One region of the Cupriavidus sp. SHE genome, then DNA from elsewhere that is predicted to be linked to it. Evidence: predicted binding sites of a transcription regulator. Region 1 holds the regulator's gene; each other region holds the start of a gene.
The links. The regulator FNR, encoded in region 1, switches genes on or off when oxygen is low (the NO sensors DNR and NnrR bind a similar motif). The targets are predictions, from matches to a motif close to TTGATNNNNATCAA.
Positions count from the first base shown of each region.

Region 2: the regulator FNR is predicted to act here: its motif matches at 1,711-1,724, upstream of RN01_RS02075 (universal stress protein).
Region 3: the regulator FNR is predicted to act here: its motif matches at 1,898-1,911, upstream of RN01_RS20355 (fatty acid desaturase).

Region 1 covers NZ_JWMB01000025.1:119,751-124,020, forward strand. The annotation lists gene ccoG (cytochrome c oxidase accessory protein CcoG) at 1-574, shown strand, start outside; gene RN01_RS14140 (membrane protein) at 588-824, shown strand; gene RN01_RS14145 (hypothetical protein) at 821-1,066, shown strand; gene fnr (fumarate/nitrate reduction transcriptional regulator Fnr) at 1,150-1,875, opposite strand; gene RN01_RS14155 (sulfite exporter TauE/SafE family protein) at 1,961-2,728, shown strand; gene scpB (SMC-Scp complex subunit ScpB) at 3,279-4,187, shown strand; gene rluB (23S rRNA pseudouridine(2605) synthase RluB) at 4,216-4,270, shown strand, end outside.
Region 2 covers NZ_JWMB01000005.1:79,175-83,444, reverse strand. The annotation lists gene RN01_RS02085 (PAS domain-containing sensor histidine kinase) at 1-519, shown strand, start outside; gene RN01_RS02080 (response regulator transcription factor) at 516-1,160, shown strand; gene RN01_RS02075 (universal stress protein) at 1,191-1,643, opposite strand; gene RN01_RS02070 (universal stress protein) at 1,842-2,690, shown strand; gene RN01_RS02065 (MBL fold metallo-hydrolase RNA specificity domain-containing protein) at 2,754-4,112, opposite strand; gene RN01_RS02060 (universal stress protein) at 4,235-4,270, opposite strand, start outside.
Region 3 covers NZ_JWMB01000042.1:18,887-23,156, reverse strand. The annotation lists gene RN01_RS20360 (TMEM165/GDT1 family protein) at 1-281, opposite strand, end outside; yybP-ykoY riboswitch at 343-532, opposite strand; gene RN01_RS20355 (fatty acid desaturase) at 624-1,805, opposite strand; gene guaD (guanine deaminase) at 2,016-3,350, opposite strand; gene RN01_RS20345 (adenosine deaminase) at 3,434-4,270, opposite strand, start outside.

The DNA.
Region 1 (4,270 bases):
GTGCATCGGTTGCGGCGCCTGTATCGACGCGTGCAATTTGGTCATGGACAAGATGGAGTACCCGCGCGGACTGATCCGATACACGTCGGAAAATGCGATGCGCAAGTCCCTGTCGACATCCGACGCGCGCAAGCGGCTGCTGCGACCACGCACGATCATCTATACGCTGATCTGGTTGGTTCTGGCGGCGGGCTTCGTCGCGTCGCTGGCAGTGCGCTCGCCGATCAAGGTCGACATCATTCGGGATCGCGGCGCGCTGGGCCGGGAAGTGGAGGGTCGCTGGATCGAGAACGTCTATCGGCTCCAGGTGATCAACACCACGGAAGCGCCGATGCGGATTCGCGTGGAGGCTGAAGGCGATGACCTGACTGGACTGACGGTCGAGTATGATAAGTCCGCCGAGGCCATGCAGCCAACGTCCAACCGGTTGTTGCCGATTCGCATTCGCGTGCCGATCGACGATGCCAAGGAAGGCACGCATAAGATCAACGTAACGGTGACGGCGGAGGGCGAGGACGGCCGAGACGCGCATATCAGGCAATCCACGAGTTTCATTGTTCCCCGCAATCTGTGATGCTGAGGGTGAAATGGCAGCAAACAAGGAGAGCGCAATGACATCCCAACAGTCCAAGCCCTGGTACAGGGAACCGTGGCCGTGGCTTTTGATGAGCGGTCCGTTGCTTGCAATTATTGGCTGCGGCGTGACCATCTGGCTCGCCAACACGCATCCGGATTTGCCGGTTTCCGGCGTGGAGCGTCATGGCCTGGTCGTAGAGAAAACGGGGGCGGAGCATGTGGCGTCGCCGGCTGCGAGGCGCCCATGAGACTCCGCTGGCTGATGTGGGTACTTTGGCCGGCGTTTCTGATGGGCGGAGCGGCCACCGCCACCGTATTTTCGGTCGTTGATCCGGGCGATCTCACGTTCTTCGGGCACCAGGTGGAAGCGTCTCGTGAGGCGGTCTACACGATTGGCTTCCTGGTGGCGTGGTTGTTTTGCGCGTTGTCCAGCGGGCTGACGCTATACACCATGCCAACCAAGCTCGAGGAGACCGACGAACTCGAGTAATGGATCGAGTGCAGGTAGAAAGCAAAACGGCCGCACCGGGCGCTGAGTTCCCGGTGCGGCCGTTTTCCAGGCTAGGAGGTTCGTTAGCAGTTTCGGCTATAGACCTGCCTGATGCCTTCCATGTCCACGAGTTTCACGTGTCGTTGGCGAATCTGAATCAGGCCGGCTTCGGCGAATCGAGAGAAGAGCCGACTCACGGTTTCGAGCTTGAGGCCAAGGTAGCTGCCGATTTCTTCGCGGCTCATCCGCAGCACGAACTCGCTCGACGAGTAGCCGCGCATCGACAGGCGCTCCGACATGTTGACGAGAAATGCTGCCAGGCGCTCTTCGGCACGCATCGAGCCAAGAGTGATCAGCATGATCTGGTCCTGCGAGATTTCCTTGCTCATCAGTCGCAGGAACTGCTGCTGGAGAGAAGGCAAGGTGCCGGACAGCGATTGCAGGTCATCAAATCGTACGACGCAGACCTCGGTGTCCTCGAGCGCGGTGGCATCGGACGCATGCTGCATCTCGCCGAGGCCGTCGAGCCCGACGACTTCACCGGGCAAATGGAAGCCGGTGATTTGCGTGCGTCCGTCCTCCATGGTCACGTGGGTCTTCAATGTGCCAAAGCGGATCGCATAGACTGCGGTAAGCGGTTCGCCCATGCGATAGAGCGTTTCGCCCTTGTGAACACGAACGCGTTCCTGTACGAGCGTGTCCATCTTTGCGAGGTCCTGTTGCGACATGCCCACGGGAAGGCAAAGCTGGCCCATGGCGCAAGTGGAGCAACGCGGAGACATCTCGGTGACGGGAATGGAGGTAAGCAATTGATGGTGCTCGCATGAATGCGCTTGCGATGGAGGCGCGATGCAGGCATTTTACAGCTTGATGTGACGCAGAAGCGAGGAACAGTTGCCATTTGGTGTGCTTTTCAGTGTCTTTACACTTGCATTGCTTGGCGGCGTGCATTGCGCAGCCATGTGTGGAGGAATTGCCATTGCTGTCGAGCAACGGCAGTCCGGGGGCGCTGTCGCGGTCGTTAACGTCGTGCATCGCTCGCGGTTTCACTGGTGGCTGGAACTGCTGGTCATGCACGCCGGGCGTCTCACGACCTATGTGCTGCTTGGGGCGCTGATGGGGGCGGTGGGCGCGACAGTCTGGAAGCAGGACTACCTGCCAGTGCAGCGCTGGCTCTACGGTGCAGGCAGCCTGTTGCTCGTTCTGACCGGGGTGTGGTTGTTGCGCGGCCGCGTCATGCGGGCAACATGGCTCGAGCGGTTGGCGGCGCGGGCGGCCTCATATGTCGTTCAGGGCGTCGCGTCGCTGGGTATGCAGATGCCGCTACGCTTGCGTCGGCACGCGCCCATCATGCGGCGCTATGGGATGGGGCTGGCCTGGGGGCTGGTGCCTTGCGGTATGGTGTATGGCGCACTCGCGCTCGCCCTGTTGGCTGGTAATGCGCCGTCTGGGGCACTTGTCATGACGGCCTTTGGCATCGGGACGCTGCCGAACCTGCTGGTGATCTCGGGTTTGTCGGGCTACCTGCGGCAACTGTCGCGCCGCCCCAGCGTGCGAGTGGGCGCCGCGCTTATTGTGATCAGTTTTGGGGCGCTGGGTGTCGCACGCGCCGTCTGGCTGCCCGATACGTTGGCCAATCACGGCTTCTGCGTCGTGTTCTAGACTTTTTTGCTGGTTGCAGGGCGGGGCTGGAATGCCATACAATCGCGAAACCACGGTATCGCGCTCCGATGCGCTCGTGGCGTCGCCGGGGCTGCATTCCCGATCTGGGGTGTGTGCCCAGGGGGTCTGGGCAGGTCTGGCTTGCCAGGATCGTCCCCACAGTTCATCCGGTTCAGAAGATCTGGTTCCAAAGTCCGATGGGGCTGTGTGGAGAGGTGGCGCCGGTGCCAGGCGAAGTTGCCTGGGCCGATATCGATTGTTTCTTGCCGCCTTGGCGATCTGATTGTCCAGGTGAATGTCCACCCCAAAAGGGAGAGGGTGCGACGCAAGAGGTCCGTTGACTGGCGCAGTCTGTCAGCCCCGGACGATCTCCTGCCGGAACGACCCGGCAATTCGATGCAAAGAAAATGAGGTGCACGGCTGCGCTGCGAAAAGCTGCGAGTTAGCTGCGCGATGAGATGGCGGTGGCTCAGGCCTCGCTGTATCTGCAATCTCCAGTGCTTCAGGATTCGTCCAGAAGCAGGTGCAAAGACAGGCTGCACACAATCACATGAATACCCAAGAGGCGAAGATCGTCCTCGAGACCGCGCTGATCTGTGCGCAGGAGCCGTTGCGCGTTGGTGATCTGCGACGGTTGTTCGCCGACGACGTCGGTGCCGACACCATCCGGGTTCTGCTCGAAGAGCTGCGCAACGACTGGCAGCAGCGCGGGGTAGAGCTCGTGGCCCTGGCCAGCGGCTGGCGGTTCCAGAGCCGTCCCGAGATGCGCGAGTTTCTTGACCGGCTCAATCCGGAGAAGCCGCCGAAGTACTCGCGTGCCGTGATGGAAACGCTAGCGATCATCGCGTATCGGCAGCCGGTGACGCGCGGTGACATCGAAGAGATCCGGGGCGTGACGGTCAGCACGGAAGTGGTCAAGAAGCTTGAGGACCGGGACTGGATCGAAGTCATCGGTCACAGGGACGTGCCTGGCCGCCCCGCGTTGTACGCAACGACCAAGGCATTTCTGGATGACCTCGGTCTGCGCTCGCTGGATGAGTTACCGCCGCTCGAGGATGCCCAGGCCCAGGCCCAGGCGGCTCTGCTGGATCAGCAGGCCATCGATTTCGAGGCGGTCGCGACGGCGAATCCGCCTGCTGGTGACGAGGAGGCCTTTTCGGAGGCTGCCGTTGAGGTGGCTGAGGCGGGCGAGCCGGCAGTTGAGTCGTTGTCGGTCGAGCCGCAATCCGAAGATCTGTCCGGTGGCGCGAGCGATGCCGCCGGCAATGAAAACGAACAGAACGACAGCGTCGCGCAGTTGCCCGAGGGTGATGGGCATGACGATGACGCGCCGGTGGCCCAGGCCAACGGATTCCATGTGGACACAGAGTCTTCCTCGCAGGAAGACGCCGCAGTTCCGGCTCGCGACGGTGATATGCCGCTGACGACCGAGGACGACGACGAGCGTGTGTCCAACTGAACAACATGCAACATCGATAGTGAATACTTTGTCTGATTCCGCTGACCAAGACGTCCGCCAGCCGGACGTGCCGGGCGACACCG
Region 2 (4,270 bases), on a different contig from region 1:
CAGGTCAGCGCCATGCACACCGTCATCGACGAAACCATCGCCGCCGTGCGCAGGATTTCTTCCGATCTGCGCCCGGCATTGCTCGATGAACTGGGCCTCGCTGCCGCGCTGGACTGGCTGGCCAAGGATTTCAGCCGGCGCTACGCGATTCCGGTGAGCACGCGGACCCCCGAGGAAATCGACGTCACCGAACAAGCCGCCACCGCTGTGTTCCGGATCGTCCAGGAGGCGCTCAACAACGTCGTGCATCATGCGGACGCCAGCGAGGCCTGGGTGACGCTGACCCACCAGAACCAGAACCACGATCACGACCAGTACGTGCTGCGCGTGCTCGATAACGGGCGCGGCTGGAACGGCCAGCCGAAGGATGGCGCGCGACGCTCGTTTGGCCTGCTTGGCATCCGGGAACGGGCACGCCTGCTGGGTGGCACGGTGTCCATCGAACATTCGCCCGGTGAGGGCTTCGAACTCGTCGTCACGTTTCCGGGTCATCCGGATTGCAAGGAGACCCAGGCATGATTCGCGTGATCATTGCAGACGATCACACTGTGGTGCGCAACGGATTGCGCCATATCCTCGAACGCACCAGCGACTTCGAGGTGGTTGGCGAAGCAGCCCGCGGCACCGAGGTGCCGCAACTCGTGCGCGAGCTGTCGCCGCATGTCATCCTGCTGGACCTGTCGATGCCCGGCCGGAACGGGCTGGAACTGATCCGGCAGCTGCGGGCCGATCATCCTGCACTACGAATCCTCGTGCTGACGATGCACGCGGAGGAGCAGTATGTGGTCCGCGCCTTCCGTGCCGGCGCGGCCGGCTACCTGACCAAGGAAAGCGCGGCGACGGAGTTGGTGGAGGCGCTCAGGAAGGTGGCCGCGGGCGGCACCTACGTCAGCCCCGCCATGGCCGAAAAGCTGGCGCTGGGCCTGCAGGAAAAGCCCGATGCGCCGCACGAAGGCCTGTCGGATCGTGAACTCGAGGTATTCCGGCGCATCGTCGATGGCGAGTCGCTCACGCAGATCGCCGCCGCGCTGTGCGTCAGCGCCAAGACGGTCAGCACCTACAAGATGCGCCTGATGGAAAAGCTCCAGCTTCGCAGCGACGCCGCGCTGGTCCGCTATGCGATCGAGGCAAGGCTGTTCGGCGACGAAGACAAGCTATAGCGTCGCGGTCGCCAGCCAGAGCCCCGTCGTTCAGGCCGACTCGCCGCGAATCAGCAGCACCGGCTTGCTGGTCTTGGCCACCACACCTTCAGAGACGCTACCCATGATCATGCGGCGCACACCGCGTCGGCCGCGTGTACCCATCACGATCACATCGGCTGGCCAGCGGTCGGCATAGCCGACGATCGCGCCGGCGATGTCACCCGGCACCACCGACTTCTCTGCCAGTTCGGTTTGAAACCGCACGCCAGCGTCCTGGAGACGGTGAGCGGCGGCAGCCAGGGCCTTCCTGCCGAAGTCCGTCAGCCCATTCAGGATGTCCTGCGGATTGACGAAACCTGCCTCAAGGAACACTTCGCCCTCGTCCACCACGAACAGGACCTTCACCTCCGCGCCCATGCCCTTGGCCAGCCCGGCCGCCTGCGCAATGGCCAGGTCGGAAGACGGGCTGCCATCCACGGCAACCAGGATGCGTTCATACATATCGGTCTCCTCAGTCCGGGCCACCTGCCCTCACTGACCCAGCATAGGACGTGCCAAGGCTCCATGGTTGATGTATCGCAAGATGACCCGAGCCGACCGAATCAGGCGCTCTTGATCTGTCGCAACCATACGCGGCACATCACGCATACATTTGAGACCCAAATGGCGCCGAAGCGCCTTGCTTTTTCAGGAGACCACATGGACATCTCGGCGATCATGGTCCACGTCGATGCCTCGCAATCAGTGGAGGCCCGGCTCTGTCATGCCGTGGCGCTGGCCGGATCGTTCAACGCCACGCTGATCGGCCTGCTCTCGCTGAGCGCGGACGAGCCAGCGTGGGTCTATCGCACCGCGGACGGCCGCCGCGAGCGCCAGGCCTACGAGCCGGATCTTGGCGCCGCATGTGAAACCGCCCGGGAAGCCTTCGACATCGCCACCGAAGCCGCGACGTTTGCCGTTGACTGGCGCGTCGGCGAGGGCGCGCCCACCGACGCCATCCAGTGCGAAGGCCGGCTGGCCGACCTGCTGATCGTCGGCCAGCCGAATCGATCGAACACCGACAGCGAAGTAGCCCGGCACTTCGTCGAGACGGCCATTCTTTCGAGTGGCCGCCCGGTGCTGGTCATTCCTCAAGGGCCGCTGCCATACGCCTCCACCTTCCCCTATGGCTCGATCGTGGTGGCCTGGAACGGTACCCGCGAATCCGCGCGTGCGCTGCATGACGCGTTGCCGTTGCTCAAGCGTGCCACCCAGGTCGACGTGGTGTCGTGCATTCCTCCGCACGCGCGCCGCAAGGCCGAACTCTCCCCACCCGCCTACGCGGCAAACTGGCTGGCTCGGCATGGCGTGCACGCGAGCATGGTCGAGATGGTGCTGGAACGATCGGCCGATATTGGCGAGTCACTGCTTGCCATCGCCGGCCAGCGCCGGGCCGACCTGCTGGTCTGTGGCGCATATGGACGGGGACTGCTGCGCGAGGAACTGCTGGGTGGCGTGACGGACACCGTGCTGCGCCACGCCACGATTCCCACCCTCTTTTCCTACTAGCCGCGCCGACACCCCTTGCTCGGGCGCTCAGTCGAGCGCTCAGTCGAGCGCTTAGTCGGGCGCCTAGTCGAGCCTATAGATACCCCGGTACTCGGGCATCGTGACACCCCAGCGCAGCGAATGCTCGATGCGCTGGCGTAGCGCATCGGCGGCACCGGGCTCGCCATGCACGATGAACGTCTGCCGTGGCGGCGTCCCGATGGCACTCATCCAGTCCATCAGCCCATCCGCATCGGCATGTGCCGAAAAATGGCGAATCTGTTCGACTGAAGCACGCAGTTCGACTTCGCGCCCGTGCATACGCAATGTGCGCTGGCCGGACGCCAGCGCCGCCCCCCGCGTTCCCGCCGCCTGGAACCCCACCAGCAGGAAAGTGCTGCGCGGGTCCTGCCCGAACGATTCAAGGTGATGCACCACGCGCCCGCCCGTCAGCATTCCGCTACCGGCCAGGATGATTTTCGGCTGATCCACCCGGTTGATGCGGATCGACTCCTCCATGCTCCGGGTCGGAATCGCCACCGAACAAGCAGCCGCGCACGTTTCGGGGTCGATGCGCAGTTCGTCCGTGTGCTCGGTGAGAATCCGCGTGGCTTCGATGGCCATCGGGCTGTTCAGATAGATGGGCACATCGGGAAAGCGCCGTCGCTGGCGCAGCCGGTAGAGGCAATACAGCAGCAACTGGGCGCGGCCAACCGCAAAGACGGGAATGATCACGCTGCCGCCCCGGGCAACGGTCTTGCGGATGATATCGGCCAGCAGCTCGATGGGATCGCCCTCTGGATGCAGGCGGTCACCGTAAGTCGATTCCACTATGAGGTAATCCGCCGCGGTGGGCGGCTCCGGCGGCCGCATCAGCATGTCGTCCTGCGGGCCGAGGTCGCCGGAGAACAGGATGCGCCGGCCCTTGGCATGGATCGTCACGCTGGACGAGCCAAGAATATGGCCCGCGCGATGAAACTCCGCTTCCACACCGCGTGCGATTGTCACCCGCTTGCTGTAAGGCGCAGGCTTCAGATGTTCCAGCGCATGCATGGCATCCGCCACGGTATAGAGCGGCAGCGCCGGTTGATGACGCGAATACCCCTTGCGGTTGGCATAGTTGGCGTCTTCTTCCGCCAGATGGGCGCTGTCCGGCAGCAGCAGGCCGCAAAGCTCCGCGGTTCCCGTCGTACAGTGCACGCGCCCCTTGTAACCGCGTTTCACCAGCAGGGGCAGATAGCCGCTGTGGTCGATATGCGCATGTGTCAACACCACGGCATCGAGACTGTCCGGGCTGATTGGAAAGCGATCCCAGTTACGTAGCCGCAGAGACTTGTAGCCCTGAAACAGTCCGCAGTCGATCAGCACCCGCGCTTCTCCGGTGTCGAGCAGAAAGCGCGAACCGGTCACGGTGTCCGTTGCCCCAAGGAACTGGATGTGCATGGTCTGTGATGTTGGTGTTGGTGTTGGTGTTGGTGTTGGCGTCGTCAGTAGCGGTGTTGTCAGTATTGCCGTAGCCGTTCACTGGCTTTGAAACGATGGCAGAACAGCACGTATCACGCGCTTCAATGCGACATCAGCAGTGGCACCGGTACGTTGCG
Region 3 (4,270 bases), on a different contig from region 1:
TCCTCGGCGTCGTCGAGCTTGTCCGGAATCAACATCCAGCCGGCCATCGCAATAAATCCGAGGCCGAGAATCCAGCGCAGCAGGTCTACGCCGACCATGCCCGTGATCCAGCCGCCGAGCGCGCCGGCAAAGCCATGGTTGACTAGCGTCGCGATCAAAATGCCCAGAATGATGGGAATTGGCTTGCGGTAGCGCGCGGCCAGGACGAGCGACAGCAACTGCGTCTTGTCGCCCATTTCAGCGAGCGCGACGATGCCTGTGGAGACGAGGAACGATTCCATTTTTTGTCGTTTGAATAACCGGGCCGCAAATGCATCGCGAGATGCCAATGACGCACACCTTTCCCGGCCCGGCCAGAAAGGTGAGGTCATCGGTCTCGCCAGGCACTGGACACAAGGTCCTGGGCTGCGCACGCCATAACCGCCTGCCATGTCGGCATTTGGTCAAGTCTGTTGACGTACGCCCCTGTCTTCCGGGTGCCGCATTGCGCGGCGCGGTGAGATCAGGGCGGCTACTCCCCAATGGAAGATCGCATTTTAGCGAGACTGGCGACCGAAGTCCACCCGTCTCGCTGTTTCTGTCAATGCAAGGGAGTCTCGCTAATTCTGCGATTCCCGATGTGCTCAGACCGGAGTCGGAGCGTTTTCGCTGGTTTGGCGACCGCGGAAATCCGTCCAGCACAGCGCCTTGAAGTCGTAGAGCTTGCAGCGGCGGGCTGTATGGAAATACCAGCGCCACGAGAACTTCTCGATGATGATGCGACCCGGCAGTGCGTGCTCGAGCAGAGCCTGGGCGCGCTTGAGCTGGTACAGCGGGATGCTCATGTCCACGTGGTGGGCCGTGTGCTCCATGATGTGATGCAGGGCCGCGCCGATGCCGAAGTTGAAGCGCAGATGCACGGTCGTCGACACGAAAGGCTGGGCCTTCGCCCACATGGCCTTGGTGTCGTACCACGCCACGCTGGTATGCGTATGGTGGACGTACAGCACGAAGCCAACGGTGGCGTTCCAGATCAGGAAGGGCAGCACGAAGCCGGTGCCGACCAGCAACAGCGGGGATTGCCCGGTGGCCACGGCCAGCCATACCAGCGCGCCGATCCAGAGTGCGCCGAAAGCTGCCACGAGCGCGCAGTCCCACATGAAGATCGGGCGACGGGTCGCCATCTGGCGCTTGCTGGGGAAGAACAGCTTGAACCACCAGATCTCGATCAGGTAGTAAAGGCCGGCGCCAAGGCCGTTGCGGTAGATGCGCTCCAGAATCCGGCGGCTGCGCGGCAGCGCGCGGAATTCCTCGAGCGAGTAGGGCGCCCAGACGAAGTCGAAGCCCTTCAGGTTTGTGTATCCATGATGGACGACGTTATGGCCGACTTCCCAGAGGCTGTAAGGCGTGAGCGAAGGCAGGAACGTGAGACGACCCAGCCACTTGTTCAGGCCACGACGGTCGGTCAGGCTCTGGTGGCAGGCGTCGTGGCCGATGATGAACAGGCGCGCGATGATCAGTCCGGCCAGCACGCCGAGCCCAACCTTGGCCCACCAGGGTGATGCCAGGACCACGCCGGCCAGTACGGCAGCGAACAGCGCGTAATCGAACGCGAACAGAAGCAGCGCGCGCGCGGTGCTGCGGCCGCCGAGGGGAATCAGCCAGCTGCGGATCGTCTTGCGGTTCGGAAACGGGGCCTCGAAGGCGATTGGCTCCGGCAGGGGGATGTTCTTGGCCGGGCGTTTGGGGCGGTTCGTGCCGTGGTTCGGCGCTTGCGAGATCGCGTCGGCGTCGGCCGGCGAGAGGGTGTCAGATGGGGCAGTCATCAAAGGTCTGGCGAGTCGGTATGCATGTGCGTCTGCCCGGATGGGCGGACTTTATATGCGTGACAGGCTAGAAGGCTTTGATGACCGTTGTGTTGATTATGGTCAATGCTCCGCGAGGGCGGATTCGCATTGAGACCAAAAAAGCACATCGGCGGACCATGTTTGGGTGGAATCGGCCGATCCACACAAATATGCCCCGCCTACGTCCGATCAGGCGGCGACCGGGCTGGTGGCCTCGCCCATGATGTAGACGTTCTCGATGACCCGGTCGTCGCCAAGCATCGCGAACGCGAACAACTGCTCTTCAAGCGTTTCCGAGCGGCTGCTGCGGCGGGAAATCAGCGGCGTGGCGTCCGGGTCCAGCACGACGAAGTCGGCCTCGCAGCCCACCTCGAAGCTGCCGATCCGGTCCTGCCAGCCCAGCGCCTCGGCGGCAGCGCGCGTGGCCAGGTAGAACATGCGTAGTGCGGTCAGGTGGTAACCGCCCATCCGCGCCACCTTGTGCGCCGCGTTCATGGTGCGGAACATCGAGAACGACGTGCCGCCGCCAACGTCAGTCGCCAGCGTGACGTTCAGGCGATTCGCATCCGACTGGTGGAAGTCGTAGAAGCCGCTGCCCAGGAACAGGTTCGACGTGGGGCAGTGCGCCACGGCCGCGCCGCTGTCGGCCAGACGGCGGCGGTCATCCTGGTCGAGGTAGATCGCGTGGCCGTAGAACGCGCCCGGGCGCAGAAGGTTGTAGCGGTCGTACACGTCCAGGTAGCTGCGCGCATCGGGGAACAGCTCGGCCACCCATTTCACCTCGTCGCGGTTCTCCGCCACGTGGGTCTGGATGAAGACGTCGCTGTGGGCCTTCGCCAACTCGCCGCAGGCTTCCAGCTGAGCCTCGGTGGAAGTCGGTGCGAAGCGCGGCGTGATCGCGTAGGCCAGGCGATCGACGTTGTGCCATTTCGAGATCAGGTCGGCCGATTCACGCGCGCCGCTCTCGGCCGTGTCGCGCAGGAAGTCCGGGCAGTTGCGATCCATCAGCACCTTGCCCGTGATCATGCGCATGTGGCGTTGCTGGCTGGCGGCGAACAGTGCGTCGGCCGATGCCGCGTGCACGGTGCTCCAGACCATTGCGGTGGTCGTGCCGTTGCGCAGCAGTTCGTCGGTGAAGAAATCGGCGACGGCCCGCGCGTAGGCGGGGTCGCTGAAGCGGCGCTCCTCGGGGAACGTGTACGTGTCCAGCCAGTGCAGCAGGCCCGGCGACGGCGACGCGATGATGTCGGTCTGCGGGTAGTGGATGTGCGTGTCGATGAACCCGGGCACGATCAACTTGCCGCGATGGTCGACGACTTCGGCGCCTTGCGGGATATCGCGTGACAGGTCCGCGTAATTGCCGACTGCGGCGATGCGGCCGGCCTTCACGATCATGACGCCGTCTTCCCAATACTGATAGGCGTCGTCATGAAACTGCGGGTCACGCAGGAAGTGCAGAATGCGGCCGCGGATTGCGCGGGTCACGGCGTTGTCGGCGCCAGATGCAGGGGAAGTCGTCGTCATCTTCATGTCTTCGGGGCGGCCGGTGCCTCGCCCGTTCGGTATTGCAACGGGCGAAGCATCCAGCGTTCTTGGAATGCGCCCGGTCAGGTCGTGGCTGTCACGTTGGCCGTCGCGGGCGGGGATGCGGGCGTGGCCGACCAGAAGTGGTCGACTTCAGCCAGGAATTCGGCCTTCTGCACGTCCGGCAGGAAGGCCGCTTCAAAACTGTTGCGGGCGAGCTTGTGGGCATCGGCCGCATCGAGCGGAAGTGCGTCGAACGATGCCTCCCAGTTCGCGTTCATATAGCCGCCAAAATAGGCGGGGTCGTCCGAATGGAGCGTCACGGCCACACCGGCGTCGAGCAGACGCTTCATCGGGTGATCGCGCAGGTCGGGGTGGACCATCAGCTTCTGGTTCGACAGCGGGCAAACGGTCAGCGCCACGCGTTCACGTGCCAGGCGCTGCACCAGCGCCTCGTCCTCGATCGCGCGCACGCCGTGGTCGATCCGCTCGACCTTGAGGATGTCCAGTGCATCGGTCACGTACTGCGGCGGGCCTTCCTCGCCGGCGTGCGCCACCAGATGCAGGCCGAGTTCCTTCGCGCGGGCAAACACACGCGCGAACTTCTCGGGTGGGTTGCCGCGTTCCGAGGAATCCAGCCCCACGCCGACAAAGCGGTCGCGGTAGGGCAGCGCCGCCTCCAGCGTGGCCAGCGCATCCTCCTCGGACAGGTGGCGCAGGAAGCAGAGGATCATGCTGCTCGAAAAATCGTACTCGGTGCGTGCCTGAGCCAGTGCGTCGGCGATGCCGTCGATCACCGTGCCCATCGGCACGCCACGCGCGGTATGGGTCTGCGGGTCGAAGAAGATCTCGGCATGGCGGACGTTGTCGGCGGCGGCGCGCTTGACGTAGTCCATCGTCATGTCGAAGAAATCTTCTTC